DNA from 2 places in the Ruminococcus sp. AM26-12LB genome. Region 1 is predicted to be linked to the other one. Evidence: riboswitches for the same ligand, from Rfam matches in the RefSeq annotation. Region 1 holds a riboswitch; the other holds the start of a gene.

Region 1 (16,115 bases):
TAGGGACCGGGTTTTCCATAATAGATCAGAAGCTCTGTATTTTCCAGCAGATGCCGCTGTGGCCCCAGCCTTTCATATAATGGACCGATCCGTTCTCCGGACGGACTTTCCAGATAAATTTCCATCTCATCTTCATAATCCTTCCATAACTGTACATTTAATGTGGGCTCAAAAGCTCCCACCGCCAACTGGATTTCTTCTGTTTTCCCCTGCTGCAGGATTCCTCCTGCATGCCAGGGCTGGCTGCCGTTATTTCCGGTTCCTGTAACGATCACAGTCCGCCCCATGGCCGCAACTGTATCAATATAGTTTTCCAGAAGAGAATCCCCTCTGTGAGAACCATAATTATTCCCAAAGCTGACGTTTATAACGATCGGTTTTCTCATCTTCACTGCCTGCCGTATCAGGTAATCAATACCCTCCATCAGCTCCGTTGTCCGCGGAAATGAATTTTCCCGTGGATTTCCCATTTTTACCACTAGAAGATCACTTCTATACGCAACGCCTCGATTCACTCCATCCGATGCTCTCCCATTTCCTGCTGCTATTCCAAGAACTGCTGTTCCATGTCCGCTGAAATCCCCAGACGGAACAAGGCGCCTGCCTTCGGTTTCCCCGAGTGCAAGCGCCTCATCAATTTCTTCCTTCGTATATTCAGTTCCTGATACATAGTTTTCCGGTGGATTTCCAGCTACACTCTGATCCCACAGTCGCAGGATCCGAGTACTTCCATCCTCATTTCTGAAATCCGGATGAAAATAGTCCACCCCGGAATCCACAATACCCACCAAAATCCCCTTGCCGGTTAAGCCATCGGCTCCATTCTGCACCGGCAAAATGCAGCTTGCCTCCCGCTCTTCAAAGGTCTCAAAATAAAGTCTCTTGGGCTTTTCTATAAACTCGATCTGCTCTCTGACTGAGTATGCAGAAATTTCCGTTTCCGGCAATGTCACTACTGCATAGCTGCCAAGCAGCGGGACCACCTGTATCCTCTCACCACCAAGTCCGCTTTCCGGACCGCTGTACTTCACGATCACATCCCACAGCCTGGTGGTGGGATCATATCCCACATTCAGATTTTCCGATTTTGCCCGCTCATGCGGCAGGGCATTCATGGCAAGATTAAGTAGATTCTCTAATTTCTGGTCTGGCATAAGGCTTTCATTTCCATTGATACATTTTTTTTTATTATATGCAACGCCTTCGGTTAAAGAACCAGCCATCTGTTCCAGCATTTCTCTTTTAATTCCGGGAACGAAGCTTAACAACTGACGAAGCGGCATTCCTTCCATCATCGCAGCCATCATTTCCTGATTATTTAAAAAGACCCTTGGTTTTTCTGTCAGCGCATTTATTTTGCGCTGCAAACTGGAAGAAGGGAAAGAATTGTTGCAATATACCAACAAATCCATCAGTACGATCAGCACCTTTTTATGCTTTTCCAGCCAGAGTCACTTTCAGACTGCTTTTAAGAAGCAATTCGGAATGACTCCCAATGAATGCAGGCGCATGGGGTCATAAATCGTCTTTAGATATCTCAAAATTCCATGGATGTAAAAAGGCATGAGCCATTTATATGACTCATGCCTCTTCAGCCAAACAGAAATCCGTGATCTCATCCGATAATATTATGCTGTTGCTTTTTTATCATCTGTCTTCTCAAGCAGTTTCTTCACGCCCTGGATCGCTACCAGTACACCAAGGATCAGCAGTAATACTGCAAATACAAGCTGTAAGGTGTTTCCAAGATCCAGTCCTGTTGTTACCAGTGCCTTTGAAAGCTTTGTGATGGTCATGCCAAGTGCTGTGAAGGTAACTGCCATCATGAATACCATCGGGATCCAGAGCATGCAGCCCTGACGTTTTGTTTTCTTTAAGAATACTGCACAGGCTACAAGAGCGAGTACAGATAACAGCTGGTTTGCGGAGCCGAACAGCGGCCAGATTTCTGCATAGCCGACCTTTGTAAGCATGTAGGCAAGTACCAGTGTAATGACTGTTGCGAAATATTTATTTGTTACTACCTTCAGGAACGGGCTCATGTTTTCCTCATCTGTATCAGAATCAAGGAAAAATTCCTGGAATGACAGACGTCCGACTCTGGCTACAGAATCAAGAGAGGTCAATGCAAATGCGGATACAGCAAGGTTGATCAGAGTAAATACCAGTGAATGCGGAAGGCCAACTACAGAAAGGAAGTTTGCGATAGCACCTGCAAAAATCTGCGGCTGTGTTGTAAGTCCCTGTGCTGCTGCTTCACCATCTGCAAAGGATGCAACTGCGATCAGTGCGATGATGGCAAGCATACTTTCCATCAGCATTGCTCCAAAGGAAACAGGAAGCATGTTTTTCTCATTTTTGATCTGCTTGGATGCAGTACCGGAAGATACCAGTGAATGGAAGCCGGAAACAGCACCGCAGGCGATGGTTACAAACAGGATCGGGAACATATACTGTCCGTCTACGTTAAAGCTTGTAAATGCCTTCAGGTTACAGGAAGGATTAGCAACAAATACACCGATAACCGCACCGACGATCATAAAAATGAGCAGATAGCTGTTCAGATAATCACGTGGCTGAAGCAGTGCCCATACAGGAGCGACACTGGCGATCAGGATGTATACAAAAATAATGATATGCCAGGTTCCAAGACTTACATACATGGGGAAATTAAGTCCCAGCACAATTGCTGCTACCAGCAGTAAAATTGCGACTGCAGTGTTGACCCATTTGTTGAATTTTGTATATTTAAGGAAAAATCCAAGTGCAACAGCCTCAAATATAAATAACATGGAAGTGGTTGCAACAGCTCCGTTTGCCGCTACCTTTGTAACTGTTCCTGCATCATTTGCGACAAATCCGTTAAAGGTTCCTGCTACAACATCTGCAAATGCGGCAACAACCAGAATACAGAACAGCCAGCAGAATAAAAGAAACAATTTTTTTCCAAGCTTTCCGATATACGCTTCGATGATATATCCGATCGTACGTCCTTTATTCTTTACAGATGCGTACATGGATGCAAAATCCTGCACAGCTCCAAAGAATACACCTCCGATGAGGATCCAGAGCAGAACCGGCAGCCAGCCGAAAATTGCGGCCTGGATAGGTCCGTTGATCGGGCCCGCACCTGCTATGGATGCAAACTGATGTCCGAATACTACATTTGTATCAGCCGGTACATAATCAACTCCGTCCTCCATTTCGTATGCCGGAGTTTTTGCTTTCGGATCAATGCCCCATTTGTTCTGGAGATAACGGCCATACAGAAGATATGCGCCTCCGAGAACTACAATGGCTATGATCATCATTGTTATTCCGTTCATAATATCAACTCTCTTTCCTTTGTGTTTTTTATACATGATACAATGACCGTAAAACAGTTATTGCATCAAAAAACGCCCTTGCTATCCTTTCGGATAACAAAGGCGGAATGTTCCGTGGTACCACTTTGTATTATCGTATTTATTGCTAAACGCGACCACTTATTACTGTCATATCAAACAGCCTCTTCTGTAACGTGAAGACTACGTCCCGGCTTACTTAACCTTTCTATTCAGCGGGATGCTCCCAGGTGATATCACAAAATACCTTCTGCCGCTTCTCACCAGCTGCGGCTCTCTGTGATCCGGTCTGCTTCTTGTGATCTGTCCTGTTCCATGCATTTCTCTTTTTTATTTATCTAATGTTTTACTCCTTTTTTTATAAAAATTCAACAAATAATTTATATATATTTTATAAATTTGCATATGTTTTTTTATGCATTTTTTAGGTAAAGGCCAAAACACGGCGTATGTAACGAAGCCAGATCTGATCCCAGCTCTGCTTTACGATCCGTTTTCCGTCACATACGCCGCATTATCCATTATTCAGAAAATGTATATCTTACCATGTATCCTTTTCCGTCACCGGTTACGATCACGACTCCGCCATCGGGATTCTCGATCTTATCAATGATCGGAAATCTTCCTTTTTCTTTTACGAAAGCTTCCGGGCTCTCGATATTTGCTTCAATGATCTCCTGCTGAGAATGACGATCGCCGCCGCAGGGATTAATGGTTTCAATAATGATCTCATATTCCTTCATACCCTTCACCTCTTTCATTTAATGCAGTTTTTCAGTTCTTATACTTACATTTTATCGTAAAAATCCCGGTCATGCAAAATGCGTTCTGCACAAATTTTCAGAGGATTTATTGGTATTTTTCACTACATTCAGACTTCTTCTGTTTCCGGATGTTATCTTCCTCAAAGAAGGCTTTTTTTATTCTACAAAGTGGATCCTGCTCTCATCAAAACGATCCTGCTGCATTCTGCTCTCTGCTGGGTACCCCAGGGCAAAAAGAGAAAATACCTCCACATTCTCCGGAAGCTTCAGAATATCATGGACCAACGCCATACGATCCTTAAGCGGTGCAATTCCGATCCACACGCCGCCAAGTCCCAGTGCATCCGTTTCCAGCCAGATATTCTCCTGTGCGATAGACATATCGATCTGTGCCATATCCTGAACAGGCAATCCCTCTTTCCGATATACCGGAACGATCACAACCGGTGCACCTGCTGCACATCCGGAATAGGGAGTGGCTTTGGAAAGTTCCAGTATCTTCTCCTTATCTGTCACAACATAAAATTCCCACGGCTGCTGATTACACGCGCTTGGCGCCTGCATACCTGCTTTCAGGATCTGAAGGATCTTTTCCTTCTCTACGGGTTTATCTTCATATTTACGAATACTTACTCTGTGAAAAATATTCTCCATGCTAATTCCTCCTCGTCATACTCATATCACTTGTTACAATTCATACTCATCATACAGCTTCTGACGCCATTTTACATCCGTCATCACACGCTGCACTTCATCCGACCGTCCATCCAAAAACAAACGATTGATCACTCCCACCGGTATATCCAAATTATACCACATCATCAAAACATAAAAACCCCATAAAACGTATTTTTACGAACTCTACAGGAACTTAAAATGGAAAACGCTCCAGAATACGAAGCTTTCAGAATGTCCATACAGACAAGAATCCTATAAGATATAATAACCATACCACACATCAATAAACAAATCACTCAAAACTGTTCCAAAAATTCTCCCATAATCTGACACCGCCACCATCTGAAAACTCCCGGACAGCCAAACATCCGGGAGTTTTTCTTATATCACTTATAATCTTCAGAAATTATTTCTCCTGCACATTGATGATAACCTTCATGGTTGTCTCACGGTTCTCATCAATATACTGATAAGCCTTCAGATAATCTGCGAACTTAAATGTCTTTGAGATCAGCGGCTTTAAATGAACCTTTCCCGCATTTACAAGATCAATGGCATCTACATAATCATCATGACGGTACATCATAGTACTCTTGATATCCAGCTCATGGTCATTGGCAACAGCAAGGTCAACGGTTGCCATATCCGCAAATACCGCTACCAGTACGATCACGCTGCCTTTTCTCGCATACTGGATGGCCTGTCCCATGGTGATGTTATTTCCGGCACAGTCATAGATCACATCTGCCTTATCCGGACCAAATGCCTCTACCAGTGCCTCTCCGAAATTTTTCTCCTTTGTGTTTACACAGATATCAATGCCGCACTCTTTTGCTTTTGCAAGACGAAGGTCACTGACATCCGTGATCATAACCCTGGCTGCCCCCATTCCTTTGGCTGTCTGCGCAACAAGATTTCCGATGGGACCTGCACCGATCACTGTGATGTTCATCCCTTTTACATCGCCCATCTGCTTCACTGCATGGACTGCAACTGCCAGCGGCTCGATCATTGCACCTTCCTCGTAAGACATCTCCTCCGGGATCGGTGTTACCTTAGATGCATCTACTGCAAAGAATTCAGAAGCTGTTCCTGTTGTCTGGAAGCCCATAACCTTCAGTTCCTCGCAGAGATTATATTTTCCATGGCGGCACGGATAGCAATGTCCGCAGTATACCTGAGGCTCGATGGTTACTTTCTGGCCAACCTTAAAACCTGTCACATTCTTTCCAAGCCCCGTGATCTCACCGGATACTTCATGTCCCTGTGTTACCGGATATTTTGTAAAAGGATGCTTACCGTGATATACGTGGATATCTGATCCGCAGATACCAATGTTCATGATCTTAACCAGAACCTGGTCATCTCCCACTTCCGGAACCGGAACCTCTCTGAAAATAATCTCTCCGGGATTTGTCATTACCTGTTGAAGCATCTTATTCTCCTCCTCTAATTTCTTTCTATTGCATATCATCTTTTATTAATTATTTTATTAAAGTAATTACATTATTATTCTTTTCTTCTGATCTGTCAAGATAGTTTTCTATGATTCTGCTTATTGAACAAGTTTGCAGCTTTGTTTTTATGCACATTCCATAATTATCGGTAAACGGAATAGTCAAGCGAATATTCGCAATACGCTTCGCTACTTGCTCATGACCGAATAACTCCTTCGCGGTTTATCGGTTAAAAAACAAAGCCTGCGGATTCAGCATTTCTGTAATCATATGCTGAATCCACAGGCTCCTTATACGCTTTAATAAATAATTTTATAGAAGTATGATATTCCTTTCCGGCAGGTTTGTAAAGGCTTTTATCAATACCAGCGTGTCATCGGCAGATCATTATTCACACCCTTGGTCATAAGAATCTGGTGAAGATCGATAATTCCGTTGTGGAAGGTTGCCGCACATGCTGACAGGTACAGATCCCACATACGCAGGAACTCTTCGTCAAACATAGTCTTTTCTTTTTCAATATTGTCCCGGAAATTCTTTTCCCAGTGAAGCAATGTCTTATTGTAATGCAGACGGAGATTTTCGATATCCAGGGTATGGAAATTGTCCTCTGCCATATGGTTCAGGATCTCACGTAAGCTCGGAACAGTTCCGCCCGGGAAAATATATTTCTTGACCCACGGGTCACCCGGATGCTCCTTCAGAGCACTGATAAAGTGAAGCAGAAACAGTCCGCCCGGCTTCAGAACCTTTTCCACACAATCAAGAAACAGCTGATAATTATCACGTCCAACATGCTCCAGCATACCGACACTGACAACACGGTCAAACTGATACTCCTTCTTCGGCAGATCACGGTAATCCATCAGCTCTACCGTAAGATAATCTTCCAGCCCCTGATCCTTAATCCGTCTCTGAAATTCTGCATACTGTTCATGACTTAAGGTGATACCGGTACCATGAACCTTATATTTCTTAGCTGCCTCGATCAGCAGAAAACCCCAGCCGCAGCCGATATCCAAAAGACTCATACCCTCTTCCAGATGTAATTTTTTAAGGATATAATCAACTTTATTTACCTGTGCCTGATACAACGTATCATCCTCATGGATAAAATACCCGCAGGAATAACTCATAGTCTCATCCAGCCAAAGTTTATAAAAGTCATTTCCAATATCATAATGGCTGGTCACTTCCTTTTCCTGGTTCTTCTTTGATGTTGAACTGAACATGATTTTTTTCAGAGCAGATTCATTGGTAGAAAATTTCCCCATCTGACCTAGAAAATGATCCAGCGCTTCATAAAGATTTCCCTCGATATCCAGATCCCCACGCATATACGCCTCACCCAGTGCAAGGGATGTGCTCTTCATCAGATCCGCCAGAGGAATCGCTTTCTTAAAATTCACCGTAAATGTAGGTTCACCCTCTCCGATGTGATACTCGGAATTCTTGAACTTTACCAGAAATGGATAATCTGTAAAGCGTTCAAGGAACTGCACCATTGCTTTCTCTTCCGTCTTCTCCTGTAATGTCTCAAACATAATAGTCTACCTCCTTTAGCACAGCACTATGATACACCCGGAGGAAGGCTTTATGTCAAGGGAGATATACAACAAAATTTTATCAATAAAATGAGAATATTTGGTAAAACTCTTCCTTATAATTATTTATAGTTATCCAAATTAACTCGATATTTAAAGTCCACATTTAACCCAGCCCTCAAAAGCACTGACATTTTCAAAACATAATCGTCAATTATATATCATTTCCCGATAATCATCTTTGTATTTTATGCATTTTTTATTGCTTTATATATAATTCAGACTTATAATAAAAGATACAAAAAAAGAGCGAAAACCATATAAAAATCCAACACTGGAGGGAACCTTATGAACGAAGAACTTTTTAATGAAGCATCAAAATCCAACATCCTGTCAAAACAGCTGGTCGATCAACTTCAGGAAAGCATGACCTACAGCAGCATCTCCTTCATCAATTGGACCATCGAAGTCCTCAAGCTCCTGAAAGCCCGCATCGAACGCGGCGACAAGATCAAAGATGAGACCACCGGCGTGATCTACGATTTCTACACCTTCCGCCAATTTGTAGAAACCAACTTCTCCACCTACATCACCGGCCAGGTCTTCAACACCTCCATCCGGTCCCAGAAAGTCTACTTCACCCTGGAAGCCTGCCCAGGCGGCTACAACCTCCTCATGGCAGACTCCGGCAACGAAAAAACCTACCGCTGGATCTCCAGCTTAAGCAAACGCTTCTCCCTGGTAGAAATGATCGCCACCGGAATCGTCTACGTCAAAGACAACCGGACCGACACCTACCAGCCATTTATCTCCGAAAACGGCAAATACTGCAAATACAACAAAGACCTGGGAAAACTCATAGAACTCTGATCAAAACGGGGAATCCGCCAACGGCAGATTCCCCTTGATTTTTTCTCAGATTTCTTTCAAAAAATCAAATGGTTCTTCATCTTTCAAAAAATGCATCAGCATATAAGCACACATGATCGCAACCCTCTCCTCCTTCAGGATCCTCCTGATCTCATCCCGGTCCGCGATCACAACCTCGATCTCCTCACTATCCTCCTGAGCAGCCTTACTAACCTCACCACTGGCATACCCATAAACCGTAGCACAGGATTCATCCGTCATCCCAATCGTCGTAAAATAAGGCTTCTCAAAAGCCTCCGCAACCTTGATCGGCTCCAGCTTCAACCCGGTCTCCTCAAACATCTCCCGCACAGCACCCTCATGGAAATCCTCCCCAGGCTCCACAAGCCCCGCCGGAAACTCATAAATATACCCGCCGATCGTATACCGATACTGACGGATCAGCACAACCTTATCCCGCTTCTCTCCATAAACACTGTAAATGATCACCCCATCCGGATGATTCTCCCCTGTAGAAAGCTTCATATCCTCCACACACTTCGCCCTGGAGGCCACAAAATAAGAAACCGGCGTATCATGTACACTGGTCGCATCCACTCCATAAAGATTCACGAACTTATTATCTGTAAGTTTTTTCACACTATTGATCTTACCCATCTGAAAAACTCCTTCCCGAAAATTTTTTCTAAAAACATTTTATCCCATCCAAAACCAAAGGTCAATTTTTTATACTTACACTCCCTTCACAATAGTGCTATAATAAATACCCTGCTATAAAATTTAAATTTACTTATTACATTACCAAACAGCTACTGTAGACAAGAAAGAAGGAAAAAACATTGAAAAATCAGACCAATGCTGCCCAGGCCGAAAACCCTCTGGGAACCGCCCCTGTAGGCAGCCTGATCGCCAAATTCGCCATTCCCGCCATCATCAGCATGCTGGTCAGCGCTCTGTACAATATCGTTGACCAGATCTTTATCGGCCAGGGCGTAGGAATGCTTGGAAACGCCGCCACAAACATCGCATTTCCCGTAACCATTATCTCTACTGCTGCTGCATTGCTCCTGGGAATCGGCAGCGCCTCCAATTACAACCTGGAAATGGGCGCAGGAAACGAAAAAAAAGCCAGCTCCATTGCAGGAACCGGACTCTCCACGCTGATAATCTCCGGTACGATACTCTCTGTCATTGTCCTTCTGTTCCTGAAGCCACTGCTTCATTTTTTCGGCGGAACACCGGACGTCATGCCCTATGCCATTGATTACATAGGGATCACCGCCATTGGACTTCCCTTTTATGTTTTAAGCACAGGCGGCAACCACCTGATCCGAGCAGACAGGAGTCCTACCTATTCCATGGCCTGCATCCTGGCCGGTGCCGCCATCAACACCATCCTGGACCCGCTTTTCATCTTTGGATTCGGCTGGGGCATCAAAGGTGCAGCCTGGGCAACCGTGATCGGCCAGATCGTATCCGGACTTCTGATCATCTTTTATTTTTCCAGACTCCGGAAAATGTACCTGGACCACTCCATGCTGATTCCTAAGGCACGCAATCTGTCTGCCATTTTTTCTCTGGGAATGGCATCCTGTATCAATCAGGTTGCCATTGCTGCAGTGCAGATCGTCATGAACAACACACTTCGCCATTACGGAGCACTCTCCGCCTACGGGAGTGATATTCCAATCGCCTGTGCAGGGATCATTTCCAAAGTCAATCAGGTATTTATGGCCATCTGCATCGGAATCTCCCAGGGCTCCCAGCCCATCTTGGGATTTAACTACGGTGCCGAAAAATACAGCCGTGTACGCCAGACATACCGCTATTCCGTAACCTTATGTACTGTGATCGCAACCATATTTTTTATCTGCTTCCAGTTCTTCCCGCATCAGATCGTAGGCATCTTCGGAAACGGCAGCGACCTGTACTTTCATTTTGCAGAAAAATATCTCCGCATCTTCATGCTGATGACCTTTGCCAACGGGATCCAGCCTATGTCCGCCTGCTTTTTTACCTCCATTGGAAAAGCCAGGCTTGGTGTGATTATGTCCCTCACAAGGCAGGTACTCTTCCTGCTGCCTCTGATCGTCATCTTCCCGGTCTTCTTCGGAATCGATGGCGTCATGTACGCAGGACCAATTGCAGATACCTCTGCATTTGTGCTGGCCGTTGTTTTTGCCAGACGTGAGCTTGGAGTCATGAAAGCTGCAGAACAAAACGCCTGACATAAAAAATGCCATGTAATTTACTGCCCATCGGCAATATATTACATGGCATTTCTCACATTCTCAGATATTTATCTGAAACCACCAATTTCTGATCTTTTCTTCATCCTCCGGCAGCTGCTTATGATCAGTCACCCTTCAGTACAACACGGATCTTCTTATAAATTACAAATACGATCAGAGATGTCAGTGCATATTTAAAGATATTAAACGGAGCAATGATCAGCAGTGCAAAGGTAAGCAGTCCGTTTACGGAGCTGTGTACTGCGCTTCCCATCTGGATAAAGGTCTCGATCGGCATTCCAAACGCCTTACCGTAAGCTGGAAGCAGCACAAAGGCATTGACAAAGCATGCAAGGATCGCTGTCAGAACTGTTCCCACTGCCATACCTGCAACTGCATGTACTCTGCTCTTTTTGTGACGGAAACGATAGATCAGACCGGCCGGTACCACATAGGCACATCCAAACAGGAAGTTGGCAACATCACCAACACCGGCAGTCATGGTTCCCTTCGTCACAAGATGTACGAGAATCTTCACAAGTTCGATCAGGATACCTGCCACAGGTCCCATAGCGAAGGTTCCTACCATAACCGGTACCTCGGAAAAATCAAGCTGATAAAAAGACGGTGCAAGAAACGGGATCGGAAACTCAAGATTCATTAATACTCCTGCCACAGCACCAAGCATGGCTACCTGCGCGATGGTCCTTGTTCTGCTTCTTTCCACGGCATTTCCTCTCTGTAATATCTGTTCACTCATAACTCTCTCTCCTTCTTCAGAAATATTCAAAGAAAATTTCCACAAGAAATCTTTATGCGAAAAAAATTTCTATTTCTTCACATAAAAAGCCCCGGGAGCTTCTTCCCGGGGCACTGAGCACGTTCTTTAAATACTGCGCGTTCTTCTCTCATCCAGACTTTACTGTCGGTTCCGGAATTTCACCAGATCAGCCGCCAAAGCGGGTCGCGGACTATACCGCCGGTAGGGAATCACACCCTGCCCCGAAGAAATTTTCTTTTTTATGAGTTCATTATAACGCGCTCTTTTTATAATTACAAGGCTTAATTCTGTCACAGAAGCATTCTGCTCCATTTATATAAATCTAAGATCCACTCCTTTATGATCAAACCCAGATTTTCTTTACCGTACTCCAGCTACTGTAAAGAACCTTTTTTCCGACTCTTTTATATGACCGGATGCGGACATAATAGGTCTTTTTGTTTTTCAGTCCTGATATCTTATATCTGGTCGCAGACTGTTTTCCAACTGTGACCGTTTTTCTTTCTTTTGTAAATCTGCTGTCTGCTGCAAACTGGATCTGATAGCCAGTTGCCTGTATATTTTTTTTCCAGCTTGCGGTAAAGGATCTGTTTGCTTTTTTCAGTCCTGTCAGCAGAGTTTTTGGAGGCAGGATCTTAAAGGTAAGCGTTTTGTTGATACGACTGTATTTTCCGGTCCCTCTGACCTGCACAGTTCCAATTCCGGAATTTTTATTATTTTTGTAATACAGCTTATAAGCACTCGCACCGATCTTCTTTCCATTTACAGTTACAGTTACTGATGGCCGGATGGATTTTCCCGTACAAGTGTAAGAGGTTCTGTTTAGCTTAACATTGCTGACAAACCTTTCTGTCTTTTTTATGATCTTGAAATGAATGGTTGCGGTACCTTTATAATAACCGGTACCATAAATGGTTACCGTTGCCACACCCGGATACTGATTATCCTCGTAGTACATATAATAATCTTCGCCGGCTTTCAATCCGGGAATTACGATGGCAGGTGTGAGTTCTTTTCCTGTATATATCTGATCAGCTATTGGATCCGCAGCCGGTAGTTTTCCGTAAATAGTAAAATATAATGTTTCCGATCCTTTATAATTGCCGATTCCCGTGAGCTCTGCACGAGCTTCACCAGGCTTTTCATTATTAACATAGGTTACCGTATAATCTTTTCCCTGTACCAGTCCGTCAATTACCACTTCCGGTTCCACTTTTTTTCCTTTAAAGGTGGTTTCCAGGTATGTTTCATTATTTTCCGCAAAATAGCACACATACATTCCATTTTCATCTGGCGTAATCTTGAAACTCCGCTCTACTGTACCGCAGAAAATATCTTTTCCCGTGATCTTTACAGTCGCAGTTCCTGCATTGATGTTATTTTCATAAGTTACTTCATAATCGGAGCCCTGCTCAAGTTCCGGTGCGGATTCACTGGATTCTATTTCAGGTTCATGGCTTTTTCCATTATATTCATAGTCTGGAGTGATCTGTTCAAACCATTCATTCTGAAGCGGTATCCGGTTGTCTGCTGACAGCTCCACAAACGTGTAGCCACGGTCCTCTGCGTATTTCTGAAGTGTGGAATCCTTTTTTCCCGCGATCAATGCTGAATCCCTGAACGCATCATCCGCCCAGACAGTATCTGTGCTCAGTACTCTTATCCTGCACCCGGAAGACAGACGAAGTCCATTTTTCCCAACTGATTTTACAGATGCGGGAATTATAATATCACGGATCCCTGAACTGCTCTGGAATGCATATTCACCGATTTCTTCCAAGCCTTCGTTCAGGACAGTTTTCGTAAGCGACGAACAGTTTCCGAATGCACCTTCTCCAAGGCTTCTGACACTTCCCGGGACTGTTATGGAAGAAACATTTACACAGTAATAAAAAGCATAGTCTCCCACGCTTACAGTTCCATCCGGGATCTGGTAATCTCCGGAACGTCCGGACGGAAACACGATCAGTTTTGTGCCATCCTTGCTGAATACCACTCCGTCTTTTTCAGAAAAATACGGATTTTCCGGATCTACTTTAATTTCTGTCAGACTGGACTCAGACAAGCCCTCCACAAAAGCAGCCAGCCCTATAGATGACACGTTTTGGGGAATCGTAACAGATTTCAATTTCTCACAGTTGTAAAAAGCATTCTTTTCGATGGTTGTAAGCGAATCCGGCAAAGTAACAGACTCTATATCAGAAGCCTGGGTGCAATACTGGAAGGTACTGTTTCCAAGAACCGTTACTTTTCTTCCGTCAATAGTATCCGGAACTACGATATTTGTATCTGTCCCTTCATACTGATACAGCCTGAGTGTTCCATCATTCAGGATCTCATAAGAATAGTCATAGTCCATTTTGGACAATTCATAATGTCTGGGGGCATTTCCCGTATATCCGCAGTCAACCAGATATCTTTCTCCGTCAATGATGACTACGGAGTTCCTGTGACCGCTTCCCGCCCCCGGATCATTTGCCGCATACCTTGCATACACGGTCAGTCCCAGTTTTTCGCACATATAGTTCACTGCGCTGGTATTGGCCCAGCAGTCTCCGCCGCCATCCAGCATCAGGCCTGTATAGCCGGAATGATACTGACTGTAATTGAAGTTGTTGGCAAGCCATCTGGCGATCGTCTCAACCTTTTTATAATCGGACATTTCCGCAGTAATATTTTCTTTGAGGAATGTATCCATTTTTTGTTCTGCGTAATACTCCGCATAATCTTTAAGTATGAATTTATAATAAACGGTACTGTTTCCATCCTGTACAGAGATCAGGGTCTCTCCAAACATGTATTCCCACTGGCTCTTTACGTCATTTCCGTTTTTGTCTACATAGGTTACATACTGCATTTTAGGAGTAACAAGACCAGTTTTGCTGACTTTCGCAGTATAACCAGAAACAACCGTATATACCGGATTTTTGCCGGATGTCTGGATCTGATAAGATGTCTGCATGGTATCCGGCATGGAGATCACACTGCTGTAGGTATCATTCATCGCATACAGATATATTTCTGTGCTCTCTACATCTGTTTCTTTTTCGGAAGTGCCTGCTGCCGGAATATCATCTGTGAATATATCTTCCTGCTGCTCCTGGTTTTCTCCGTCACCAAAAATTTCTTCCGGTGCCGCAGCCTCCTCTGTTCCTTCTGCTTTTCTGATGAACGCCGAAGGTTCTTCCAGAGTTGATTCTCCTTCAGAATCCTGTTGTATTTCCTCACTCTCTGAGCTTTCAGCTTCATCCGTTTCCGTTCCGATATCTGATCCCGGAAACTCTTCTTCTGTAATCTGATCTGTGCTCACGGCAGTATCTTCTTCCGTGATCTGATCTGTGTTTACGGTATTTTCTGATTCTTCAGAATTCCCGTCATCTGTAAAAGTATCAATGGTGTCTGTCATATCCGTCTGTGCGTCTGTAAAATCTTCGGCCGCCACCGGTCCACATGGAACAACAGACATACATAATGACAGACCAAATGCTATCAATTTTTTCGGAAATTTCATTTCGTACCTTTCCTTCCTTTTTATGTAAACCGTTTATATGTAAGTTCTGTTTTTATTATAACGCGGCCCTGTCTTTTCGCAAGCTGCAATAATGTCCCCTACTCTGCAAAAAACCGCTGTGATCTTCATTTTAGATCACAGCGGTTTATGTTTTATTATCGGAACATCAGACTTTCCACAATTTCAGCATTACTGTTCTTTCCATATCCGCATTCGATCAACCAGTTTTCTGGCTGGATACTGCCAACACCACGTTCTACTGTGATGCTGCATGCTCATATGCATTCTGTATTCTTACAGAATATCGATATGCTCTCCTGCAAGTGCCTTGTTCATGCTTCGTACTGCGCAGAATTTACCACACATGGAGCAGGTATCATCATGCTCCGGTTTGCGCTCGTTCCAGATACGTTTTGCTGTTTCCGGATCCATGGCGCATTCCCACTGTGCCTCCCAGTCAAGCTTTCTTCTGGCATCTGCCATCTTGTCATCGATCTCACGGGCACCGCGGACACCTTTGGCAATGTCTGCTGCATGAGCTGCGATCTTGGATGCCATGATTCCCTGTTTTACGTCCTCAAGATTCGGAAGTGCAAGGTGCTCGGCCGGTGTTACATAGCAGAGGAATGCTGCTCCGGACATAGCTGCTACTGCGCCGCCGATCGCGGATGTGATGTGGTCATATCCCGGTGCAACGTCAGTTACGATAGGTCCTAATACATAGAACGGTGCACCCTGACAGATGGACTGCTGTACTTTCATATTTGCCTCAACCTGATCAAGTGGCACATGTCCCGGTCCCTCAACCATAACCTGAACGTCCTTTTCCCATGCACGTTTGGTCAGCTCGCCAAGGCGTACAAGCTCCTCGATCTGGCATACGTCTGTTGCGTCAGCCAGACATCCCGGACGGCAGGCATCACCAAGAGAGATGG
Region 2 (16,115 bases), on a different contig from region 1:
TGTACGCCCAGTGCTTTAATGATCTCCGGTGCCTGCTCTCTGGAGGAACCGCAGCCGAAGTTCTTTCCTGCTACAATAATGTCACCTTTCTGGATCTGTCCTGCCAGCTCCGGGCGAAGGGGACTGAATCCGTACTGTTTCATATCGTCAATGGTTTTCAGCGCCAGATACTCGGTCGGAATGATGATATCGGTGTCAATATCATCGCCCAGTACCCACACTTTTCCTGTAAATGCTTCCATATGTATATTCTCCTGTTTATTCCTGAATATCTTTTCTGAGGTTTTTATACTCTGTCTGCAGTTGCGATCTCACCTGCAATGGCAGATGCGGTAACCGTTGCCGCAGATCCCAGATAAACCTTGGAGCTCGGATGTCCGGCACGTCCCTTGAAGTTACGTGTTCCGGTGCTGATAAGAACCTCGTTCTCACCGATCACACCCTGGCAGCTTCCCCAGCATACACTGCAGTTCGGGTTCATCACAATAGCGCCTGCTTCCATGAAGATATCAATCAGGCCTTCTTTTAATGCCTGGCGGTAGATGGTCTGGCTTGCAGGAACGACCAGGAAACGAACGCCTTCTGCAACTTTTTTGCCTTTGATCACCTCTGCGCCTACACGGAGGTCTTCAATACGGCCGTTATTGCAGGAGCCAAGGAACGCTTCGTTGATCTTGATGCCGCAGGTTTCCTCAGCCGGAACCACATTGTCAACAAAGTCTGGCTTCGCTACAACCGGACGGACTTTTGAAAGATCAAAGGTATACTCTCTTGCGTAAACGGCATCCGGATCGCTGTGATATACCGCTTTTGGCTCACGTCCATGCTCTTTCAGATATTCCAAAGCTTTATCATCAGCCTCAAAGATACCTGTCTTCGCACCAGCCTCAACAGCCATGTTGCAAAGTGCCATACGGTCGCTGATGCTTAATGTTCTGGCGCCCTCACCGGTAAACTCCATTGCCTGATAGTTGCAGCCGTTTGCCCCGATCTCGCCGATAATGGTAAGGATCAGATCTCTTGCGTAAACGCCCTCAGGAAGCTTCCCTGTCAGGTTAAATTTTACGGTTTCCGGAACCATGACCCAGGAAGTTCCGGTTACCATTCCGTAAAGGAAATCTGTACATCCTACACCGGTACCGAAAGCACCAAGTGCTCCGTAGGAACAGGTATGGCTGTCAGCACCGAAGATCAACTGTCCCGGACGGACATAATTTTCGATCATGATCTGGTGGCAGACACCCTTTCCTTCCCAGAAATCAATATTATTTTCTCTTGCAAAATCTCTCATCTTTTTCTGGGATGCCGCTGTTTTCGGGCTGTCAGACGGTACGTTATGGTCTACGATAAATACCAGCTTCTTTGTATCTGCAATATGAGGATTTTTTAATTTATTGTTGTACATATCAACAGTCAGATGTGTGGTTCCGTCATTACTCATCAGATGATCCAGTGAAACTGTATAGATATCTCCGGGTTTTACACTGTCCACTCCAGCCGCTGCCGCGATGATTTTTTCTGCGATCGTCATTCCCATCTCTTATTCCTCCTCACGGTTCAGAGAAGCGATAAGGCCGCCCTGATTCAGTATATTCTGCATGTATTCCGGCAGTTTTGTGCAGGAATAAGTCTTACCATTGGCAACAGCAGTTCCCTCGGACATATGAAGCTCCAGGGTATCTCCTGTCTTCACAGCATCCGGAAGATCCTTACAGACAATTGCCGGAAGTCCGATATTAATGGCATTGCGGAAAAAAATACGGGCAAAAGATTTCGCAATAACTGCCTTTACTCCAAGTGCCTTAAGAACACCCGGTGCCTGCTCTCTGGAGGATCCGCATCCGAAGTTCTCTCCTCCAACTACAAAATCTCCCGGTTTAACCTTTTTGGAAAAATCCGGATCCAGTGATTCAAATGTGTGGCCCTTCATTTCATCCAGATTCGGCAGAAGCAGATACTGGGATGCAATGATCTGATCGGTATCAAGGTCATTATGAAATTTAAAAATTGTTCCCTTATCCATAAAACAAGTTCCTTTCTGATTGTTATCCATTTCCGGGTTAACATTCCTCTGTTACCCTTTTCGTCCTATATTCTAACACAAAACGTCATATAATTAAAATGTATATTTTTAATACTTAATATAACTTCAAGTTATAAAGTCATTTTCCTGTGATCAGCGCAAAATATCCCCACTCCCACAGAAGTTCTTCAAAACTGTTCTCAAGATATTCCCGGATATCTTCTTCCTCATATCCGGTCATTCTGGAGATCACCACCATATAATCCCGGAGTGTTTCGTAGGGAAGTGCTCCCCGTCCCTCTTTCTGCCACCGGAGAAAAACAGCCTGGCGAATGGTGGCATATTCCATACCGATCCACTGCATATGAACCAGGGCATCTTCCAGATCTCCTTCTGATGTCAGAAGATCCGAATATACTTCGTTGGTAAGAAAGCTTCGGAGAAGATTTTCATATGCACGAAGTTCCCGGTAAAAATCCTCCCAGGCTTCCGTCATTTCCTCTTCCTCATACTCTTCCGATAATTCCTCCGCCAACTCCGTCACCGGCTCCAGATACTTCCGGTAAAGTCCTTCTTTCCAGTAATTTACAGCCAGATCCTGCAAAAGTTCATTGCATTCGTCCATAGTATCCAGAACAGGCAGGTCTATCTCGCTGATAGCTCTTTCTAGCTGGTGAATTGTCTTCTCTGAAAAATAATCTTCCACAAGCTCTGTGGTAAGCGGCATGTTCCGGTGAAGTTCCTTCAGAACATAAAAACTTTCAAGAAGGATTTCCTCCGGTGTTTTTTCAGGATCCATTATAAGATCCATAACCTTCCGGCGCACAAGAAAAAGCGGCTGTTCCTTTTCTTTTGGAGTTTCCGGAAAAGCGATTCTTTTCTTCTCCTTCCAGATGTCCAGGACAGCCGGGCAACAGGGCATCATGGTCGCTTCCTTATGATCCTGAAATTCATGGATCTCCCTTGGAAAAATCTGGCAGGTCTCTGAAAGCATCGAATCCCCATAAGCACTTACCAGATAGCACAGTCTGTTCTTTGCAAGAAAAGGACAGTCGTGCTCTTCCGTCATCTTCATGATCCGGCTGCCGTCCTTTTTCATGGTATAGGCCTGCAGGCAGCTTCTGTGTCCGGGCACCTCTGACGGCGGCTGGATGGTTTTCCAGTTTCTGTAGGTTTCATCATCTATGTTGATCTTCCATTCCCTGCAGCAGCTGATGGTACATTTGTCTGCAATACAGGTAAATTCGTCGTAATAATCAGGTTTTAATAATTCCATGTTTCCTCCATATTCTTTATTTTCCAGCTCCAATGTCTCCTGTTTGCAAAATGGACATGAGTTGACCTGTTTTATTTTCCCCGTAAACACAGAAAAGCGGAATTCTATCCGCTTTTTCTGATATTCTGTGTATTCGTTTTTATTCTGCAGTCTCTCCCAGAAGCTGCCTGTGAACTTTCCGCCTTACAAACCAGAAACAGGTCACCTGCATGATGATCGTAAGGATCCAGGATGCCGGATAAGAAATAAACAGTACTTTCAGTGATCTGTGAGCCGGGAAAATTCCGAAAATCCACACAATTCGAAGGCCGACCGTTCCGATAATAGACAGGATCATGGGGACACCGGAGCGTCCCATTCCGCGCAGTGCTCCCGGAAACAGATCCATCTGTCCGCAGAGGAAATAGGTAACTGTGGTATAGGCAAGAATCTCCATTCCGCATTGGATAACCTTAGGGTCTTCCGTATAGATCTTCAGAAGCTGCGGACCGAAAAAGTATGCACCACAGCCCATGGCAAAGGATACGACAAAGGACAGGATCATACAGTCAACAAGCACCCGGTCCATACGTTTCGGTTTTCGCACACCATAATTCTGACTGGTAAAGCTCATGCAGGCCTGGGTAACCGAATTCACGGACACATACAGAAATCCAAAAATATTATTGGCTGCTGTATATCCTGCCATAGCAATGGAACCAAAGGAGTTTACAGAAGACTGAAGAAGTACATTGGAAAAATTGATCACTGTACTCTGGATCCCGGCAGGCAGTCCCACCTGGAAGATCTGCTTCAGGTACTCTCCCTTTATGGACAGTTTTGAAAAACGCAGCTGATAGCTTCCCTCTGTCTGATACAGACACCGAAGGACAAGAATGCAGGAGATCAGCTGAGAGATCACCGTTCCGATTCCCACACCGGCCACGCTTAAATGACACACGATCACGAAAAACAGATTCAAAAGCGCATTGGCACAGCCGGAAATGATCAGAAAGACCAGCGGCCGCTTGGTATCTCCCACAGCACGCAGGATCGCCGCACCATAGTTATACAGCATAAAAAACGGCATTCCCAGGAAATAAATACGCATATAAAGAGTAGAAAGATCGATCACATCGTCCGGTGTATCCATCAGTTCCAGGCAGATTCTGGCAAAGATCACTCCCAGAACTGCCATGATGATCCCGCTGATCAGAGCCAGCAGGATCGATGTATGTACTGTTTCTGACATTTCTTCATCCTTACCGGCAGCATAAAATCTGGCTGCCAGCACATTGGCACCAAGAGAAATCCCGATAAAAAGGTTGGTAAACACATTGATCAGTGCGGTAGTGGAGCCTACTGCCGCCAGCGCCTCACTTCCGCTGAAACGTCCCACTACCACGATATCCACTGCATTGAACATCAGCTGCAGGATACCGGACAGCATCAGCGGCAGTGAAAACGAAATCAGCTTGTCCATGATCGACCCATTACACATATCGATCTCATACTTGTTTTTTTTCACGATTTCATCCCCCATGTTCATACTTACATAAGAATATTATAGCACCTTTCATCGGAAAGCTACAATGAAATATTTTTATGGAGAATATGCAGCGGCTGCATAAAATACGCAGCCGCACAGTAACGTGTGTTTATCATTTCACTATCTTTCCAGGAGTCCTGCATCACGAAGGTTTGCAAGAAGTGCATTAAAATCCTCCACAATATCATCTACCGTTGTTGCATTTCCAACAGCAGCTGCCGGGGTTACTGTTCCGGCAGGGCCGGTGGCTCCTGTTGCTCCTGTTGGACCTGCTGGACCCGTGGCTCCGATCGCACCAGCCGGACCTGTTACCCCCGTCGTTCCCGCTGGACCCGTGGCTCCTGTTGCTCCTGTCGCTCCCGTTGCTCCCGTCGGACCTGTTACTCCTGCAGGACCGGTGGCTCCTGTTGCTCCCGTCGGACCGATGACTCCCGCTGGACCCGTTGCTCCAGCCGGGCCCGTGGCTCCCGTATATCCCTGTATTCCCGGTTCCCCCTGCGGTCCCTGAGGACCCATAGGACCCGGAACTCCCGGACAGCCTCTGGGACCGGTTGGTCCTGTAGGTCCCACAGGGCCTGGGCAGCCTCTTGCTCCACATCTGTCACATCCACAGGAACTATGATTTCCATAACAGGACATACAGGACAAATCCTCATGACTGTCCTGCTGCATTTCCATTTCCTTACGTTTTCGATGCCTGAACAGCATTCTTCGATCACCTCATAGGAAAATAACTTTCCCTACAGTATATGACAACAGCTTTTACCTGTGCATAGGATCCCCGCAAGCCTGTACCCTGCCAGGAAAATATAATAAATATGTCTTTCATTTTATGACAGACCATATTTTTCCCGGAAATATTTCTGGTCATACAATACTCCCGGATCTTCCGGCTTCAGTTCCATCGCTTTCTTATGAAAAAAGAATGCCTGCTCCGGGCATCCCATTTTATCATAACAAACGCAAAGCTGCATATATGGCACAAATCCATGACACTCAGCCATAAAAAATCCACCCTTTTTCTTATCTGAAGGCACAGTGAGCGCCTGCCCGTACCAGTAGGCAGCCTGTCTGGGAAGCTCTCTTTCCAGAAAAATCTTTCCGACCTCACAACAGATTTCCGCCCTCGGCACATCCATAGTCAGGCTGTACAGAAAAGCTTCCAGTGCGTACTTTTTTTCTCCCATTTTCCGGTAACACTGTCCAAGTACAAAACAGGCATCGATCTTATTTTCCAGCCATCCGGGCGGATTTTTCAGGAACTCCACCAACACAGCCTCTGTCTCCGGATAACGCTGATGATAATACAGTTCTCTCCCATAATAAAGCTGATGTCTGGGTTCCAGCGTTTCTCCTCCTGCCAGCATTTTTTCATAAATGCGAAGATTACGGTCCGGATCACCTTTTCCACATTTCCGGTGCCGGATCACCACATCTGAATAAATGATATTTCCCTCCGGAATCACAGTTTCATGAACTGCCCCATTCCATCTGAAATTTCTGGATGTTTTCATTATCCGCTCCCGAAAATAAGAAAATGTTGTTCTCCCGCTCTGGTCAAACCCTGCCGCATATTCCATCATTACAACATCTGTTCCGGGATCCAGAGTTTCTTTAAGACTCTTCAGTTTTTCCAGATTTTCTTCATCCAGGACATCATCCGCATCCAGCCACATCCAGTAATCGGTGCGGACTTTTTCCAGAAGAAAATTACGCGGAGCAGAAAAATCATCACACCAGGGAAAATCAAACACCTGCGACGTATACTGCTCCGCAATCTCTTTTGTTCTGTCTGAAGAACCGGTATCTGCGATCAGGATCGCATCCATCACCTGAGAAACCGGCTTTAAAATTCTCTCAAGAACTGCTTCTTCATTTTTTACGATCATACATAGACTGAGGGAAATCATATTTCAGGATCCTTCGGATTTTTATAATATTTATGCCGTTCCCGTCAGTCCTATGCCTTCTGTCAGTGTACAGCTTCTGCTTTCGGATAAAGCTGAGCTCATCCTCATATCACCAACTGTGGTATATCCTCTATATGTTCTGCAAGACGATCTGCTCCGTTCAGCTCCCCGCTCTCACCATATCCATACAGGCATCCTATAAATGGGCTTTTGCAGGCTCTGGCACATTCCAGATCCTGCCTCCTGTCTCCGACCACCAGATAAGGGCCTGTATATTCCCGGATGATTTCCTGCACAATTTCTGTCTTTGGACGGAATCCATACGATTCGCAGTCATAAAAATGATCGAACCATCGTTCCATCCCAAATTCCTTCCAGTGCGCCTCACGATAGGAAGCTTTACAGTTACTTAAGATCACAAGATGATATCCCCGGTTCTTCAAGGCTGTAAGCATCTCCTCTGCTCCCGGATACCACACTGCCTTATGCTTCCTGATCTGTCTGACCATCAGTTCTCCTACCATCCTGCTCGCCTGCTCTTTATAGCTCTGATCCAGCTCCGGCAAAAATGTATTCCACATCTCCTTACTGTTAAATCCCAGCCAGCCGGCAATTTCCGCCGAGCCTATCTCCCGTTCTTCTGCAGCCTTCTGTTCTGTCAGCCACTGATAGGTTTCACGAAATGCCGGTTCATAGATTCCAATGGTATGATGGATCGTTCCATCATAATCGAATATGATTGTTTTTGTCATCATTTATTTCCCTATCTATTAGAGCTGCTTCATCAGATTGACCATCTCGATCGCAGATAACGCACAATCATAGCCTTTATTACCTGCTTTGCTTCCTGCTCGCGCAATAGCCTGCTCGATATTCTCAGTCGTGATCACTCCGAATAAGACCGGGATCCCTGTTGCAAGTTCAACCTGTGCGATCCCCTTGGCAGATTCATTGCACACCAGATCATAATGTGAAGTATCTCCACGAATGACAGCTCCCACGCAGATAACTGCATCATATTTTCCTGACTGTGCCATTTTCTGTGCTGTAAGCGGGATCTCAAATGCTCCCGGCACCCATGCTGCAGTAATATTCTCTTCTTCTACTCCATGTCTTACCAGTCCGTCGACTGCCCCTCCCAATAATTTATTCACAATGATCTCATTGAATCTCGCTGCCACGATACCAACCTTCATTCCCTCCGGTGCTACTACTTTTCCTTCTACTAAATTGATCTGTCTCATTTTTTCTTCCTCCTGCTATTTGCTGTTTTTTATAAATTTATTTCCTTAAAAATATGACCCATCTTTTCCTGCTTCGTTTTCATATACTTCCGGTCATATTTTTGTACCGGAATCTCCAATGGTACTCTCTCATTGATCTTCAGCCCGAATTCGCCAAGCCCATAGACTTTATCCGGGTTATTGGTCAGTAATCTTAATGATTTCACACCAAGGTCTGACAGTATCTGTGCCCCAACCCAGTACTCTCTGAGATCCGGTGCAAACCCTAACTTCACATTAGCCTCCACGGTATCATATCCCTGTTCCTGAAGCGCATAGGCTTTGATCTTATTGATCAGTCCGATTCCTCTGCCTTCCTGTCTCATATACAGAATGATCCCTCTGCCTTCCGCCTCTACCTGGCGCATCGCTGTCTGCAGCTGCAGGCCGCAGTCACATCTGAGCGATCCGAATGCATCTCCTGTCAGGCACTCCGAATGTACACGGCAAAGCACATCCTCACCATCTCCTAGATCACCTTTTACCAGTGCCAGATGATGCTCTCCTGTAATGTCATTGATATAGCCATACATTTTAAAATCACCGTACTGCGTTGGGAGGTTTGCAGCTGCTTCCTCCTTTACATGCTTTTCATGTATTCTTATATAATCCTGCAGATCACGAATCGTAATAAATGTAAGGTTATGCTCTTTTGCCATTTCCCATAGCTGTGATGTACGCATCATAGTGCCATCTTCTTTCATAACTTCACAGCACACGCCGCATTCTTTCAGTCCGGCAAGTCTCATAAGATCTGTTGTTGCCTCCGTATGGCCATTTCGTACCAGAACCCCGCCTTTTCTGGAAATAAGCGGAAATACATGTCCCGGTCTTCTGAAATCCTCCGGTTTTGACTGATCATCCACACACTTCATAATGGTATAGGAGCGTTCTGCCGCAGAGATACCGGTGGTTGTATCTGCGTGATCCACTGCCACGGTAAATGCTGTGCTGTGATTGTCCGTGTTCTCAGCAACCATCGGCGGAAAATTCAATCTCGCCGCAATTTCTGCACTCATCGGTGTACAGATAAGACCCTTTGCATAAGTCGCCATGAAATTAATATTTTCCCGGGTCGCAAACTCTGCCGCACATATCAGATCTCCCTCATTTTCTCTGTCCGGATCATCTGTGACCAGAATTATTTTTCCTTCCTTAAGATCCCTAAGTGCCTCTTCAATTGTGTTGTACTGATAATTTTGTGACATACTGTATATCCTCCTGTTCTAAAACCCGAATTCTTCAAGAAACTCCATCGTAATTCCGGATTCTTTTTTCTCTTCTTCGTTTTTTCTGATGCCAAGCAATTTTTCTACATATTTTCCGATCACATCATTTTCCAGATTAACCAGATCCCCCGGCACCTTTTCCAAAAGGGTGGTTTCTTCTCCTGTATGTGGAATGACCGACACCTGAAAACCAGTTTCATCAACCCTTGCAACTGTCAGGCTGATCCCATCAATACAAACGGATCCTTTTTCCACGATCAGATGCAAGATCTGTGGCGATGTCTCAATTGATACCCAGATGGCATTTTCTTCCCGGAGCATGGAACGTATCACTCCAGTCCCATCAATATGACCGCTTACTATGTGTCCCCCGAACCTGCCATCTGCAGCCATTGCACGTTCCAGGTTTACCTGGCTTCCAGCTTTACAACTGCCAAGACTGCTTCTTCTGATCGTCTCTGCCATCACATCGGCAGTAAATCCGTCCGGCTGGATCGACGTAACTGTCAGACACACACCATTCACAGCAATACTGTCACCGATCCTTGTCCCTTCCAGGACTTTCCGGGCTTTCACTGCCAGGATCCCTGATTCTCCTGTCAGCTGTATATAACGGACTTTTCCTTTCTCTTCTACGATTCCTGTAAACATGATTCCTCCTGTTTTTTCTCACACACCTGACATCTTATCCGGATGTCCTCACCGATCTGGCAGATATCTGTATATTTCAGTTCTACTGCTTCAGACGGGAATTCAACTCCGATACCTTCTACCGGTGTCTTCCCGGCCACACCACCAAACAGCTTTGGTGCCACAAAAGCCTGTACTTCCTTTACAATTCCGGCTCGCAGGGCACTGTCATTTAACGTACCGCCTCCCTCCAGGAGGATGCTGTCAATACCCCTGTTTCCAAGATCTGTCATCAACTTTTTAAGGTCTATCTGATCCTTTTCATCCGGACAGTAAATGGTCTCAACTCCCATGGTATGTAATATTTTTATTTTTTCTTCTGTATTTTTCTGATCTGCATAAGCCACGATCGTCCGGTACTTTTCCGCACTTTTTACGATCTGACTGTCCGGCGGGATCCTGAGCTTACTGTCGCACACAATCCTGACAGGACTTTTCCAGCCTTCTACCCGGACGTTCAACATCGGATCATCTGCAAGCACAGTTCCAATACCTGCCATGATCCCCATGTACTGATGCCGCATATGCTGTACTTCTTTTCTTGCCGCTTCTCCGGTGATCCATTTTGATGCTCCTGTCTTCGTTGCGATCTTCCCATCCAGTGTCATGGCATACTTCATCACCACGTATGGGGTTTTCGTAGTAATATAATGGAAAAAAACCGGATTCAGCTGATCACATTCTTCTCTCATAAAATCTTCAACTACTGTTACACCGGCTTCCCTTAACATCTGTACACCTTTTCCTGCCACTTTCGGATTCGGATCTCGGGAACCGATCACCACTTTTCTGATCTTCTGTTCAATGATCGCTTCCGTACATGGAGGTGTTTTTCCATGATGACAGCAAGGCTCCAGCGTAACATAAATCACCGCACCTTCTGCTGATTCTGTGAGGGAAGCAATTGCATTACGTTCCGCATGAAGTTCTCCATACTTTTTATGATAGCCTTCCCCGATGATCCTTCCGTCTTTTACGATCACTGCCCCTACCATCGGATTGGGATTCGTCCAGCCTTCTCCTTTTTTGGCCAGCTGAATCGCCCGAAGCATATATTCCTGATCCGTCATTTTTATTCCTTCTTTCTTATTCCTGTTCTTTGCCTGGTGCGCCGAGGCTTTTAGACCTGTGCAATCGGATTCACAGGCAAGTGAGTGGTATATTTATTTCGAAAACGATGTGCCAAATACAAAAAAAGCCTGCAGAAATATCTGCAGGGTGGAATTGATCTGTTACATATGATCAATAAATGAATGTCTGATTATTTCCTACATAAAAAGCTCTGAAATGGATCACCATCTCAGAGCTCTGATACTACATTCATTCATACAAAAATCAACTGTACTATCATCTTCTTCCATCCAGACTATACTGTCGGCCCCGGAATCTCACCGGATCATACCTTTCGGCTCGCGGGCTCTACCGCCGGTAGGGAATCACACCCTGCCCTGAAGATATCTTTTTGTTTATTTTAATACTTTATCTGTCATTTGTAAAGCGGAATTTTTATTTTACTCATTCCATGCGGAATATTATCATTGAACGGTAACGAAACTAATCACTAATCCGCATACTATACTCATCTTTTTTTGTATATAACCAATTCAGGATTTTCACCGTCTTTCTCATATGTACATATCATAATAAAATCCATATTTGCCAGAATACCGAAGTATCTGTCCCCTCCGAATTCAGATTCCATTTGATTTCCCAGATAAGTTTTCTGGTCATCCAGAAATTTCACTTTTTGTCCATTTGGCAGTGCATATTCCAGATTTACATATTTACCTACAAGTGCATTCAGTCTGTCTACCCTTGGAAGTCCATCTATATGTAAATCATTTATTTCATTTATCAATTGCATTTTAAACTCTTCAAACTGCCCATTGTCACTAAGTTCCTCATACCTTTTCCAGTAATCTAACTTTGGAAGCATTTCTTTCAGATAAGTGCGTGCCTGTTCTTCGGTAAAGCTTTCATTTACCATATTCTTTACACAAACATCAATCAATTCATCCATATCATTATATGTGTATGTTCCATCTGCATAGCACCACTTACAATACTCCTCATTTAATGTGCCATCCTTATCACGTCCCAATATGGAATCATCATCAATTGGCATCCCGCAGCACTGACAGATCAGCTTTCTGGGTTCTCCCAAAAGCGTATTGATCGATACATCAAATTCTTTCGATAAGAGCTTAAGTGTATCAGTATTCGGAACGGTATCTCCATTTTCCCAGCGTGATACAGCCTGTCTCGTTACCATGATTTTATCTGCCAGCTCGTCCTGTGACATTCCTCTTTCCGTTCTAAGTTTTAAGATTACATTTTTTGTTTCCATAGCCGTCACCTCCATTATCCTATTATAAAGATAGATCCATGTTCTGAAAAGCAACTTCCTGTTACTATAGTCTATCCATATTTTATAATGTAGTATATGAAGTGGATAATATAAGAAAAACCCTTGAAAATACTGGATTTTCAAGGGTTTTATGGATCTTATTAAAGATCTGCAGATATCAGATTATTTACCCATCTGCTTTGCAACTTCCTCAGCGAAGTTCTCTTCTTTTTTCTCAAGACCATCGCCTGTCTCGTAGCGAACGAAGCCTTTGATCTGGATCTTAGCGCCGTTCTCTTTTGCTACCTGCTCTACGTATTTAGCAACGGACTGTTTTCCGTCCTCTGCTTTTACGTATGTCTGGTCAAGAAGACAGATCTCTTTGAGCTCTTTCTTAATACGTCCTGTGATCATTCCCTCGATAACCTTAGCCGGTTTCTGGGACTCCTTCGGGTCGTTCTGAATCTGAGCCATAAGGATCTCTTTCTCATGCTCGATATAGTCAGCGCTTACTTCCTTGTCGCTTGTGTACTGCGGTTTCAGAGCTGCGATCTGCATAGCTACGTTCTTAGCCATCTCTTTAACAGCATCGTTAACAACATCTGTCTCAACGTCTACAAGAACGCCGATCTTTCCACCCATATGAGTGTAGGAAGCGATGAATCCGTTCTGCTCCTCAACCTGAGCAAATCTACGGATGTTCATGTTCTCGCCGATTACTGCGATCTGAGCTGCAAGAGCCTCTTTTACAGTCTTAGTTGTATCAAGTGCCCATGCCTCAGCAAGGAAAGCATCGATATCAGCTGCTGTTGTGTTAAGTGCCTGTGCTGCAACATCTGCAACATAGCTCTGGAATTTTTCGTTCTTTGCAACGAAGTCTGTCTCAGCATTAACCTCAACAACGACTGCTTTCTTTCCATCCTCTGTTACTAGAGTTTTGCAAAGACCCTCTGCTGCAATACGGCTTGCTTTCTTCTGTGCTGTAGCAAGACCCTTCTCACGCAGGAACTCAACTGCTTTATCCATATCACCATCTGTAGATGTAAGAGCTTTCTTACAATCCATCATTCCGGCGCCGGTCATCTCTCTTAACTCTTTTACCTGTGCTGCTGTAATAGCCATTGTTCGTTTCCTCCTGAAATATTCTGTTTATACGAATTATTCCTCTGTAGCTGCAAACTCCTCAGACTCAGCCTCGATCTCGCCATCTGCCTCAGCAGTTCCCTGCTTAGCCTCGATAACAGCGTCAGCCATCTTGGAAACGATGAGTTTTACTGCACGGATAGCATCGTCATTTCCCGGGATCACATAGTCAAGCTCTTCCGGATCACAGTTAGTATCGCAGATACCGATAAGCGGGATTCCAAGTGTATGAGCCTCCTGTACGCAGATTCTCTCTTTCTTAGGATCTACGATAAAGATAGCATCCGGGATTCTCTTCATCTCTTTGATTCCGCCAAGGTTCTTCTGAAGCTTAACAAGCTCTTTGCGAAGCTCGATAACTTCTTTCTTAGGAAGTACGTCGAATGTTCCGTCAGCTTCCATTGTCTCGATCTCTTTCAGTCTTGCGATACGGCTCTGGATTGTCTTGAAGTTTGTAAGCATACCACCAAGCCATCTCTCATTTACGAAGAACTCTCCACAACGCTCTGCCTCTGTACGGATAGCATCCTGAGCCTGTTTCTTAGTTCCTACGAAAAGGATGTGTCCACCGTTGGCAACGATATCTGCTACTGCATTGTAAGCATCGTCAACCATTCCTACAGACTGCTGAAGATCGATGATATAGATACCATTTCTCTCTGTGTAGATGTACGGAGCCATTTTAGGGTTCCATCTTCTTGTCTGATGTCCGAAATGAACACCTGCCTCTAAAAGCTGCTTCATTGAAATAACGCTCATGTCTTTTCTCCTTTTTGGTTAAATTCTTCCGCACAGGTCGCCTTCTCTCTGGACCCATCCTCACACCGTAGGGCACCATCCTTATAGAATCGCCGTGCGTGCTTATTTTTGCAACTTCTGAATTATAGCATAGAAAATCCCCTTATGTAAAGGGGATTTTTCCAATTTTTTTCTGTTTTTCAGCGGTTTCCGGCAGACTTCAGAAGCTCCAGCTCTTTTTCGGTGAGCGAACGATATTTTCCTGTCGGAAGATCTGAAGGAAGCGCCAGCGGCCCCATGGATAGTCTTTTCAAATAAGTTACTTTTTTTCCCAGTGCCTCCATCATCCGTTTTACCTGATGGAATTTTCCCTCGTGGATGGTAAGTCGGATCTCAGATTCCCAGTTCTTACCGGCTTCTGCAGATTCTGTGCCGGACTCCCAGGTAGAAAGGATCTCCAGCCTTGCCGGTCGTGTGAGATCTTTTTCCCCGATATCCACGCCTTCTGCCAGCTTCACGACATCTTCTTCTGTCACTTTCCCGGATACTTTTGCATAGTAGGTCTTATCCACATGCTTTTTCGGAGAAAGAAGCTCGTGTGCCAGAGGACCGTCATCTGTGATCAGAAGAAAGCCTTCTGTATCTTTATCCAAGCGTCCCACCGGAAAAAGACCCTTTCTTCTGTCTTTCTCTTCAATGTAGTCGAGAACCGTTTTATCTCTGAAGTCCTCCGTTGCGCTGACACAGCCTGCCGGCTTGTTAAAAAGATAGTATACATATTCCGGTGCAGCATGGAGCTCCTGCCCGTTCATAACCACCTGATCTTCTTCTGTTACCTTCAGCTCCGGTTTCTTCACAGATTTCCCGTTAACCTGCACCTGACCCTTCTGTATGTATTTTTTTACCTCGCTTCTTGTACCTGCGCCGGCATCTGCCAGAAATTTATCCAGCCGGACTGGTTTTTCCATTAATCATTTACCTCCCATTCTGTTACATGGGCTGCCTTTGCATCTGCTCTGATAAAATCCGGGATCTCACCGACAAATGTCATATAAAGTCCGGAATCCCCGCCGGTGCTCTCTTGTCCTTCCAGAACCACTTCCATTGTGGCATCTGCATTCCAGATAGTCCATCCGTTTACCAGCTGTGATGGACGGATACATTTTTTCAGGGCTTCCAGCTGTTCCTTTTTATCGTAACGGACTTTATAACCGTTCTCTGTTTCTTCAAGATCCGAAATGGGCTCAGTGTCGGAAAAAGCTTCATCATCTTCGCCGGCAGCTTCGGAGCTGAAGTAATAAACATCAATATACTCAACAGACAGCTCATCCATAGAAAGAGGATATCCTGTTTCTTCCAAAATTGCAAGTGTTCTCTTATATGACGGATACACCAGAACGGAGGTGGACACATTCTCTCCTTCCTGCACAGCCGGTACATTCATTCCCCATTCATCCATGTAGCCTTCTGACGGAATTCCCGTATAATCGAACATCAGCATTGCACATGGCTGGTCTTTTACTGTCTGACCGCCGTTTTCCAGAATGTCCTTTCTCAGTGCCTCTGCCAGTGCCTGACGCTTCTCTGCATTTTTTTCAAATAAAGAATGAATATCTCCGTCACAGAAAATACCGGTAACCTCTTTCAGATACTGTTTGTCCAGCTGGAAAAATGAATATCTGTCTTCTTTCCATGTCTGCTCATCATACAGGGCTTCCATAAGATTCTGCGCCTGTGCAGAAGATACACTATAGCTTCTGCAGACACTGAACCCTTGTTTATTTATGTAGCGTACATACATACGCCTTCCGGATCTTTTTTCTTTTTCATTCTGAAGCCTGATATCCTTCAGACTGTTATACAATGCTTTACTCTTCATCACCGGCTGATCCAGCAGACCGGAACTATTGTCTGAGGTGGCAGTATACCGGATCTTATAGATTCCGCT

The links. Region 1 has a riboswitch for FMN ahead of DW694_RS06485 (ECF transporter S component). Riboswitches for the same ligand answer to the same signal wherever they lie in the genome.
Region 2: linked by a shared signal. The riboswitch ahead of ribD (bifunctional diaminohydroxyphosphoribosylaminopyrimidine deaminase/5-amino-6-(5-phosphoribosylamino)uracil reductase RibD) and the one ahead of DW694_RS06485 (ECF transporter S component) in region 1 are both predicted to bind FMN.

Annotation. Positions count from the first base shown of each region.
Region 1 is NZ_QUJX01000007.1:16,955-33,069, reverse strand. Features, by position in the region: gene DW694_RS06535 (S8 family peptidase) at 1-1,295, opposite strand, end outside; partial or broken gene DW694_RS06530 (AraC family transcriptional regulator) at 1,327-1,521, shown strand; gene DW694_RS06525 (carbon starvation protein A) at 1,629-3,326, opposite strand; gene DW694_RS06520 (hypothetical protein) at 3,866-4,087, opposite strand; gene DW694_RS06515 (nitroreductase family protein) at 4,265-4,762, opposite strand; gene DW694_RS06510 (alcohol dehydrogenase catalytic domain-containing protein) at 5,193-6,221, opposite strand; gene DW694_RS06505 (cyclopropane-fatty-acyl-phospholipid synthase family protein) at 6,603-7,787, opposite strand; gene DW694_RS06500 (hypothetical protein) at 8,136-8,657, shown strand; gene DW694_RS06495 (NUDIX hydrolase) at 8,703-9,314, opposite strand; gene DW694_RS06490 (MATE family efflux transporter) at 9,497-10,885, shown strand; gene DW694_RS06485 (ECF transporter S component) at 11,013-11,648, opposite strand; FMN riboswitch at 11,785-11,902, opposite strand; gene DW694_RS06480 (fibronectin type III domain-containing protein) at 12,013-15,180, opposite strand; gene thiC (phosphomethylpyrimidine synthase ThiC) at 15,475-16,115, opposite strand, start outside.
Region 2 is NZ_QUJX01000012.1:50,576-66,690, reverse strand. Features, by position in the region: gene DW694_RS10370 (3-isopropylmalate dehydratase small subunit) at 1-242, opposite strand, end outside; gene DW694_RS10365 (3-isopropylmalate dehydratase large subunit) at 287-1,537, opposite strand; gene leuD (3-isopropylmalate dehydratase small subunit 2) at 1,541-2,023, opposite strand; gene fliB (flagellin lysine-N-methylase) at 2,163-3,299, opposite strand; gene DW694_RS10350 (MATE family efflux transporter) at 3,439-4,806, opposite strand; partial or broken gene DW694_RS17455 (collagen-like protein) at 5,068-5,421, opposite strand; gene DW694_RS10340 (glycosyltransferase) at 5,658-6,737, opposite strand; gene DW694_RS10335 (HAD family hydrolase) at 6,842-7,492, opposite strand; gene ribE (6,7-dimethyl-8-ribityllumazine synthase) at 7,508-7,981, opposite strand; gene DW694_RS10325 (bifunctional 3,4-dihydroxy-2-butanone-4-phosphate synthase/GTP cyclohydrolase II) at 8,011-9,228, opposite strand; gene ribE (riboflavin synthase) at 9,247-9,900, opposite strand; gene ribD (bifunctional diaminohydroxyphosphoribosylaminopyrimidine deaminase/5-amino-6-(5-phosphoribosylamino)uracil reductase RibD) at 9,882-11,009, opposite strand; FMN riboswitch at 11,285-11,399, opposite strand; gene DW694_RS10310 (zinc ribbon domain-containing protein) at 11,519-12,286, opposite strand; gene tsf (translation elongation factor Ts) at 12,470-13,408, opposite strand; gene rpsB (30S ribosomal protein S2) at 13,445-14,188, opposite strand; gene DW694_RS10295 (pseudouridine synthase) at 14,368-15,135, opposite strand; gene DW694_RS10290 (DUF6449 domain-containing protein) at 15,135-16,115, opposite strand, start outside.